2 linked regions of the Halioglobus japonicus genome follow. The protein of the gene in region 2 binds, or shares a complex with, the protein of the main gene of each other region. Links are inferred from orthologs where the notes say so. Each region holds a gene or a part of one and is shown on either strand. Other genes may lie near its edges.

Region 1 (3,844 bases), 230 kb from region 2 along the record:
GCGGCGATGTCGTCGGCGGAGGAATCGCCTTCGGTCATCAGCAGCTCATCGGCATCGGGGGCGGTCTCGAATACCTGGATGCCCATGTCGTTGATCATCTGGATGATGTCTTCGACCTGATCCGGATCGGAAATATCCTCCGGCAGGTGGTCGTTAACCTCGGCGTAGGTCAGGTATCCCTGTTCCTTGCCTTTGGCGATTAGCGACTTGAGTCGGGACTGTTGTTGGACGACATCGTTCATGTAACTGAACCTTTGAAATTCGCGGAAAAAAATCAGCCGGCAATTATATCCGGAAACTACACGCTTAACTACAGCTAAGTAGGGCGAATTAGCCGTTTATTTGGCGCAAATACCCTCACAATCGCCCCAGAATCAGCTTTGCTTATGTATGGGCGACCAGCTCGATTACAAGGGGGTCACGCTCTTCGGGTGCGGAGGTCCATCGGGGCGGGTTTTCCGCCTCCCCAGCGTCGGCAACTTATGCCTTTGGCACGCCTATGTTTGGCGATGTTGGCACTTACTTGCGCTGCGCATCCCGCTGCTGCTTCTCTTGCAGTAGCTCCCTCAGGCGCTGCTTTTCCAGCTCGCTGAGATCAGCGTAGTTGGTGCTTCTGAGTTTGTCGACCTGAGCGGTCAGTTTTGAATGATGCGGGAGCTGGTGGGCCAGCTTGTCGATCGTGTCGAGGAATTGCTGCTCAATGCCCTCGGTGGGGATCAGGCGCTCCAGCCCCGCCAGGCGATTCAGCAGTTCGCCTTCGGTAGTGCCATACCAGTGGCCGAGCAACATGCCGGTATTGGATTCCGGGCGCCGGTGTACCAGCTCCAATAGTTGGCGTAACAGCGCGCCGTCACTGTCGCCGAGCTCAGCCAGGCTGCCGGGGTCAACGCCGCGTGCAATCTCGGGCTTGTGGAGTACCAGGGCAATGGCGCCCTGGGCGAGGTTGGAGTAGCCCGCGGGCAGTTGCATGGCCGGCCGTTGGCGGGGTTGGTGCTCGTCACCGGCCTCCGGGTCGTAGTCGGGGTAATCGGCCAGTTCGGGCGGTGGCGCATCGTCATCCGGTCCGGGGCCCGCCTCATTTGCAGGCCACCCCTGTGCCTGATTAGCATGTCTCGTTGCCTGCCCATCGGTGCCCTGGCTGGGCCCCTGGCTTGCCAATGGCGGAGGCTCCGGTGCGCTCACCTCAAGTTTCATGAGGCTTTCAAGTTCCAGCCCGGTGCGCTCGGCGAGGGCCTGGAACATGAGCTGGCGATACACCCCTTCCGGGAGCTGGCGCAAGTAGGGCAGGGCCAGCTTGCTCATGCGCGCCCGTCCATCGAGTGTGCTGGTATCCAGCCCCTCGGCAACCGCTTCGAACAGGAAGGTTTCCAGGGGCATGGCCTGGCTCAGCAGTGTTTCAAACTGTTCCTTGCCGTTGGCGCGTACCATGGTGTCCGGGTCTTCGCCTTCGGGCAGGAACAGGAATCGGGCCTGGCGCCCGTCTTCCATGCACGGCAGGGCGGCCTCTAAAGCGCGAAAGGCTGCCTTGCGGCCGGCCTCGTCGCCATCGAAGCAGAAGATGACTTCAGGGCAGCGGCGATAAACTCGCTCCAGGTGGGCTTTGCTGGTGGCGGTGCCGAGGGTGGCGGTGGCGTAGTTAATGCCGTACTGAGCCAGCGCTATCACATCCATATAGCCTTCGACGACCAATAGGCGGTCGAGCTTGCGATTGGCCTGCAGTGCCTCGTAAAAGCCGTAGAGTTCGCGGCCCTTGTGGAAAATCTCGGTTTCCGGGGAGTTGAGGTACTTGGGTTTATCGTCGCCCAGTACTCGCCCGCCAAAGGCGATTACCCGGCCGCGCTGGTCGCGGATCGGGAACATGATGCGATTGCGGAACCGGTCGTAGACGTTGCCCTTGTCGTTTTCCACCAGCATGCCGGTCTGCATGAGTTGCTGGTTGTGAGCCTGGCTGTCGCCCAGGGTCTCGCGCAGGTTCTGCCAGCCGGGGGGCGCAAAACCGATGCCGAAATCCCGGGCAATCACGCCGGTGAGGCCGCGATCCTTAAGGTAATTGACGGCCTGGGCGGCCTGGGGGTGGCTGCGCAACTGCTGCTTGTAGAAATCCGCTACCTGCTCCATGAGTTTGTAGAGCGATTTTTTGCCGTCTTCCTTTTCGGCGCGCGCCCGGGCTGCAGGCCCCTCTTCCCGAGGTACTTCCAGGCCGACGCTGGTCGCGAGGGTTTCCACGGCCTGCGGGAACTCTACGTTCTCGTAGTCCATGACGAAGCCGAGGGCATTGCCACCGGCGCCGCAGCCAAAGCAGTAGTAGAACTGCTTGTCAGGGTTCACGGTGAAGGAGGGTGTTTTCTCCTCATGGAAAGGGCAGCAGGCGGAGTAGTTTTTGCCGGTTTTTCTTAGCTTGACGCGCCGGTCAACCACGTCGACGATGTCGACACGGTCCAGCAGGTCATCGAGAAAAGCTTGTGGAATTCGTCCGGCCATAGGGAGAGTAGTCTAGCCTTGCCGGTGCCGTTGGCGCCACCGATGTTGCGCCGGGAATGTATTCAGGCGGTGAGGCGCTGCTTCACCAGGCCGCTGACGGCGCCCATATCGGCGCGGCCGGCCAGTTTTGGCTTGAGCTGGCCCATGACCGGGCCCATGGCCGCCATGCCCTCGGCGCCGGAGGCGGCGATGGCCTCGTCAATCAGGGCAAAAATTTCGTCTTCGGAAAGTTGCTGGGGCAGGAAAACCTGCAACACCTCGATCTCGGCGTTTTCTTTTTCCGCCAGTTCGGTGCGGCCCGCATCAATGTACTGCTGGGCAGAATCGCGGCGTTGCTTGACCATTTTGTCCAGCACAGCGAGCGCCCGAGCGTCGTCTACTTCGACGCGCTCGTCCACTTCGATTCGCTTGAACTCGGCCTGAATCAGCCGGATGGTGCCCAGTCGCTCTTTGTCCTTGGCCTTCATGGCCGCTTTCATGGCGGCCCTGATGGTGTCCGTGAGGGACTGATCACTCATAGGAGGGAAGCTCTAGCGTCTGTTAGTACAGACGAACGCGCTTGCGGTTCTCGCGAGAAACCTTCTTCAGGTGACGCTTAACAGCAGCAGCGCCAGCGCGCTTGCGTACAGTAGTGGGCTTCTCGTAGTGCTCGCGCTTACGAACTTCAGCCAGAACGCCAGCTTTTTCACAGGAACGCTTGAAGCGACGCAGTGCTACGTCGAAAGGCTCGTTTTCCTTGACCTTGATGTGGGGCATTAACTCTATACCTATTTCTGTGTTGGGTGCATTTCCCGGGCTTTCGGTCCGAGATTGCCTAAAAGGGCGCGCATTCTATACTCACAGGCCCCCGTAATCAAGTATGATGCGCGTCGTGAAACAGAGTGAATTTTCCCTATGCTAATCCTCGGATTGGAGACGTCCTGCGACGAGACAGGCGTGGCCCTATACCACACAGAACGGGGGCTGCTGGCGCATGCCCTGTTCAGCCAGATAGACATCCATGTGGAGTATGGCGGCGTGGTGCCGGAGCTGGCCTCGCGCGACCATGTACGCAAGACCTTGCCCCTGCTTGAGCAGGTGATGGCCGAGGCCGGTGTGACCGCGGCAGATATCGATGGTGTGGCCTACACGGCGGGCCCCGGGCTGGTGGGCGCCCTGATGGTAGGTGCCACCCTGGCGCGAGCGCTGGCCTGGGGTTGGGGGTGCCTGCCCTGGGTGTACATCATATGGAGGGCCATTTGCTGGCGCCCATGCTGGAAGAGGAACACCCCGAATTCCCGTTTGTGGCCCTGCTGGTGTCCGGTGGCCATACCCAGTTGGTGCGTGTCGATGGTATTGGCAAGTACAAGCTGCTCGGCGAGTC
Region 2 (4,758 bases):
CTGCGCCAGGGTGGCCGCCCACCAGCACCGCCGAACCCGGCACCAGGCCACCGCCCAGCACCCGGTCGAACTCCTCTGCACCGGAGGTGAAGCGCGGCAAATCGTCGAGATCCACATCCTTGAGCAACTTTGCGCTGGCCAGGGCACCGGCAAAGCCGGCGCGATTGGCCGTGACACCGGCGCCGGCGCGGCCAGAGCCCTTGGCGGGGCCCAGCTTGATCTCGGTAATGGTGTTCCACTCGCCGCAGTCGGAGCACTGGCCCTGCCATTTGGCATAGTCAGAGCCGCATTCGTTGCACACGAACGCTGTTTTTTGTTTGGCCATTGGTGCCTCAGGTTCAGGTTCTGCGGTATCCTATCAGACAGCTCACGAAAACTGATAAAACGATGTCCGAATCTTCCCTAGTTCCCGAACGCCAGCTGGTCTTCTCGCCCGGCCTGGCGGCGACTATCGGGCTGGAAGAGGCCATTCTGCTGCAACACCTGCAGCAGCTGTTCGAGCATCGCGATGCCCAGCTGCGCGATAACTTTGCCTGGCTGAACATTTCCCGCGATTACCTGCTGCATTCCCTGCCCTTCTGGAATGCCGTGGATTTGCACCGTATCAGCCGCTCGCTGGTCGACAAGGGTGTCATCCTGGTCGAATCGCCACCGCTGCACAGCGCCAATCACCTGCTGTTTGCACTTAATGAACCCGCACAGCGAGCGCCCGCACCAACGCCGGCGATGGCAGACGAGCCTGCCCCCACCCGACGCAGCGCTGGCCTGCTGCCCGTGCACTGGTCACCCAGCGAAGACCTGCTGCAAATGCTCGCCCTCAATCACAATATTCCGCGCCAGTTTGCCCTGGATCAACTGGAAGATTTCATCTTTTACTGGCGTGAACGCGGCGAGACCAGCCACGCCTGGGAAAACAAGTTCCGCCAGCACGTGCTAGGCAACTGGCGTCACCAGCAACAGACCACCCGCTCAAACGCCTCCGATTTCGACGTAAAGGCACCGCAACGCCTCGGTCGCGAGTGGCGCCCCAGCGAAGATGCCCTGGAGATCATGGCCCGTTCCGGCATTGATCGTGACTTTATCGATCAGGCGGTGCCCGAGTTTATTCTCTACTGGCGTGAGCGCGGAGCCGCTCCCAAGGAACTCAACTCCAAATTCATCCAGCACATTCGCATTCAATGGGCACGCTACAGCTCGGGCCTGGAGCACTCCACCGAGCCCAAGCGTATCGTTAATCACTGGCAGCCCAGTGAAGACGTGTTCGATATCCTGCGCATGTCGCATATCGATCTGGATTTTGCCAAGTCACTGCTGCCGGAATTCATTGTGTACTGGAAGGACACCAACCAGGCTCACACTTCCTGGAACAGCAAATTTCTGCAGCACGTAAAACACCACTGGGCCAAGCGCCACCAATTACAGCAATCGGATCAAAGCCATGGCGGACAGCAGGGAACTCATCCAACAGGTCGCACAAGAGATCGAAGCCTCGAAGACGACCTCAACGACACCAGCTGGGCAAGCTGAACCCCGGCAGCGCACGCCGGATGACACCCATGTGGAGGCCATTAACCAGGTCTTTGCCCTGTTTCGGCTGAACTATCACAACCAGTACTTCGCGGCCTATTCCGAAGCCAGCCAGCTCAATCAGGTAAAGCGCCTGTGGCTGGAATCCCTCGCTGATTTCCCGGTAGAGCAAATTCTCAAGGGCGCCAAGCACGCCATTGAAAACAGTGAATACCTGCCCACCCTGAACCGCATGATCGAATGCTGCCAGGCGGGCCTGGTGGAGCTCGGCCTGCCCGCCCCTCACGATGCCTACGTGGAAGCTTGTCAGGCACCCTCGCCCAAATCGGCTCAGGCCTGGAGCCACCCGGCGGTGTACCTTGCCGGGCGCGACAGCGAATGGTTTTTCCTGGCCAACAACGAAGAGCGCCTGACCTGGCCGGTATTTCGTAGCCACTACCAGCGCTATTGCGCTGCCGTGCTACGCGGCGAAAGCCTGACTATTCCAGCACCCGAAGCCCTGGAGAAACACGCCCCCGAGCCACTCAGTAACGACGAACAGCTCGCCGCCCTTAAAGAACTGCGAGAAAGCAGCGGGCTCTAACCCCGCTGCCGTCATTCCCGCGAAGGCGGGGATCCACAAAACCGGCAACAAAACCCACTTTCATCCTTTTCGCCCCTGCGCCACCGGGCAAGTGCTTTGGTGGTTATGCTTGGCCAGAACCTAGCCACGGAGGGCATGGAATGGCCAAGCAACCCGCTGTATACATACTCGCGAATCGCCGCAATGGCACACTCTACATCGGAGTCACGTCCGATTTAATCAAAAGAATTTGGCATCACAGGAACGTCATCGCCGAAGGATTCACCAAAAAATACACAGTACATCGACTGGTCTACTTCGAGTTTCTTTCGAGCATGGAGGAAGCGATAGCTAGGGAGAAGCGATTGAAGAAATGGCATCGGCGCTGGAAGCTGCGAATTATCGAGGAAAAGAACCCCGATTGGATGGATCTATGGCATCAGGTCATCCAGTGAGAGATAGTTTTCGTCCCACTGGATTCCCGCCTGCGCGGGAATGACGGTGAGGGGCGCTTTGGGCAAGTCGGTGGAGTGACGGCGAAGGGGGTACCGGGCAATTCGGAGGGATGACGGTGAAGGGCGCAGTGGGCAACTCGGAAGAATGACGGGAGATGGCGCCGCGGGGAAACGAGGGGAGCGCAGTACGCGTTAGTAGTCGTCGCCCCCGCCATAACCCATGGCGAGATTTTCGAAGCGAGTGAACTCGCCAATAAAGGCCAGGCGGCAGGTACCGATGGGGCCGTTACGCTGCTTGCCGATAATGATTTCGGCCACACCCTTGTCGGGGGAATCCTCGTTGTACACCTCGTCCCGGTAGATGAACATGATGACGTCGGCATCCTGCTCGATGGCTCCGGATTCACGCAGGTCGGAGTTTACCGGGCGCTTGTTGGGCCGCTGCTCCAGCGAGCGGTTGAGCTGCGACAGCGCCACCATGGGCACCTCGAACTCCTTGGCAATGGCCTTGAGGCTTCGGGAGATTTCGGAGATCTCCGCCGTCCGCCCCTCGGAGGAACCCGCCACCTGCATCAGCTGCAGGTAGTCGATCATGATCATGCCAATTTCGCCGTTGTTCTCGCGCACGACCTTGCGCACCCGCGAACGCACCTCAGTAGGGGTCAACGCCGGCGTGTCGTCGATAAACAGCGGCATGTCCTTCAGCTTATTAACCGCCGTGGTGAGCTTGGGCCAGTCCTCCTGCTCGAGCTTGCCGTTACGAATACGGGTCTGGTTGATCTTGCCGATCGACGACAGCATACGAATCACCAGCTGGTCTGCGGGCATCTCCATGGAGAACACCAGCACCGGCTTCTTGGTGGCGAGCAGGGCGTTCTCCACCAGGTTCATGGCGAAGGTGGTTTTACCCATCGAAGGTCGACCGGCCACAATGACCAGGTCGGAGGGCTGCAGGCCGGAGGTCATGCCGTCGAGGTCGGTAAAGCCCGAGGTCAGGCCGGTGATATCACCGCCGGAATTAAACAGCTCCTCGATCCTGCCGAGCGCTTTCTGCAGCAGTGGATTGACGTCCTGGGGGCCGCCGGTCTTGGGCCCCTGCTCACCAATCTGCATGATCAGGCGCTCAGCCTCGTCCAACAGTTCCAATGAGCTGCGGCCTTCCGGGTTGAACCCTGATTCGGCGATGTCCTGGGCCGCCTCAATCAACTTGCGCAGGCTGGCGCGTTCACGCACAACCTGGGCATAGGCGCGAATATTGGAGGCACTGGGCGTGTTCTGAGCGAGCTCGGCCAGATACGGCAGACCACCGGCGCCTTCCAGCTGCCCCTTGGCCTCGAGCTTATCCGCCACGGTGATCACGTCGATCGGTTCGGCCGCATCGGCCAGCACCGCAATTTCACGGAAAATATCCCGGTGCGCCGGCTTGTAGAAATCGCTGGCGGCCACTTCTTCAGCCACGGAATCCCAGCCTTCGGCCGCCAATAGCAGACCACCGATCACCGACTGCTCTGCCTCCAGCGAGTGGGGCTGCATCTTGATCCGGGCAATATCGCTGTCCTGGTTGTAGGGCAGCTCAGCAACGTTGTCTGGGAAGTCCGGCTCGGACATCGCGAAATTCTACCTGTGCACAGTTTTTTGAGCGGATTGCACAGAATAAAGGAAGTCGGCACGAGGGCAAAGCAAAACACGGCGATACTTGCGAGGGCCCGCCGGCCCAGCCATGGTGACTAGCGCATTCTCAGGATGGATAACGCTATGGCAAAAGTGGTGATTTTTGGTGGTGCGGGACGGGTGGGGCAACAACTGGCCGCTGAGCTCACCCGCTGCGGGCTGGATGTCGCACTGGCAGATCTCATCCCGGAGAAGCGACTCGGCCAGATTGCCGCGCGCATTCTCACCGACACCCGCCTGGCCGACCCGGGTTGCCGGGCCCGCCTCAGCCACCATGGCGATATCGATGTACTGGACCAGCGCCAGGTAGAGGCTGTTCTGGCCCGTGAGCGGCCGGCACTGGTGATCAACTACGCCATTCCCATCACCTGGGACGCCACCAAACAACTGCCCAACTACACCCGCCTCTCCGCCGCGGGCCTGGGTGCATTCACGCCGATTCAGGTGACTGCCCCGCTGGCCGTCGCCAGAGCCATGGCCAACAACTGCCCGAATGCCAGGCTGATGGTGGGCAACCTGCCCGACATCACTATTCCGATTATC

The links.
Region 1: the proteins of dnaB (region 2) and dnaG are in contact, whole or in part, in a crystal structure (PDB 2R6A), measured with the Geobacillus stearothermophilus proteins. The link is inferred for Halioglobus japonicus from one-to-one orthologs. Residues at the interface, in WP_033016901.1 of Geobacillus stearothermophilus: Ser13, Glu15, Ala16, Gln18, Glu91, Leu92, Asp94, Ala95, Val96, Pro97, Thr98, Ala99, Ala100, Asn101, Tyr104, Tyr105, Ile108; in WP_049624496.1 of Geobacillus stearothermophilus: Lys456, Leu457, Leu458, Pro459, Ala460, Asn463, Ala464, Leu467, Leu535, Leu536, Ile537, Ala538, Gln544, Glu545, Asp548, Tyr549, His552.

The regions. Positions count from the first base shown.
Region 1 is NZ_CP019450.1:264,465-268,308, reverse strand. The notes cover bases 1-2,872. They hold dnaG (DNA primase), read right to left. Parts: upstream 2,482-2,872; coding sequence 520-2,481; downstream 1-519. Other genes in these bases: BST95_RS01295 (GatB/YqeY domain-containing protein), read right to left, coding at 2,544-2,872; rpoD (RNA polymerase sigma factor RpoD), read right to left, coding at 1-242. In the rest of the region: more of BST95_RS01295, read right to left, coding at 2,873-2,999; rpsU (30S ribosomal protein S21), read right to left, coding at 3,022-3,237. UniProt on the Escherichia coli protein: RNA polymerase that catalyzes the synthesis of short RNA molecules used as primers for DNA polymerase during DNA replication.
Region 2 is NZ_CP019450.1:28,506-33,263, forward strand. What follows is about bases 1,945-4,758. They hold dnaB (replicative DNA helicase), read right to left. Parts: upstream 4,153-4,758; coding sequence 2,737-4,152; downstream 1,945-2,736. Other genes in these bases: BST95_RS00145 (replication protein P), read left to right, coding at 1,945-2,110; BST95_RS00150 (GIY-YIG nuclease family protein), read left to right, coding at 2,251-2,544; BST95_RS00160 (NAD-dependent epimerase/dehydratase family protein), read left to right, coding at 4,300-4,758. Also shown: DNA repair protein RadA, read right to left, coding at 1-325; BST95_RS00140 (DnaT-like ssDNA-binding domain-containing protein), read left to right, coding at 388-1,527; more of BST95_RS00145, read left to right, coding at 1,559-1,944. UniProt on the Escherichia coli protein: The main replicative DNA helicase, it participates in initiation and elongation during chromosome replication. Travels ahead of the DNA replisome, separating dsDNA into templates for DNA synthesis.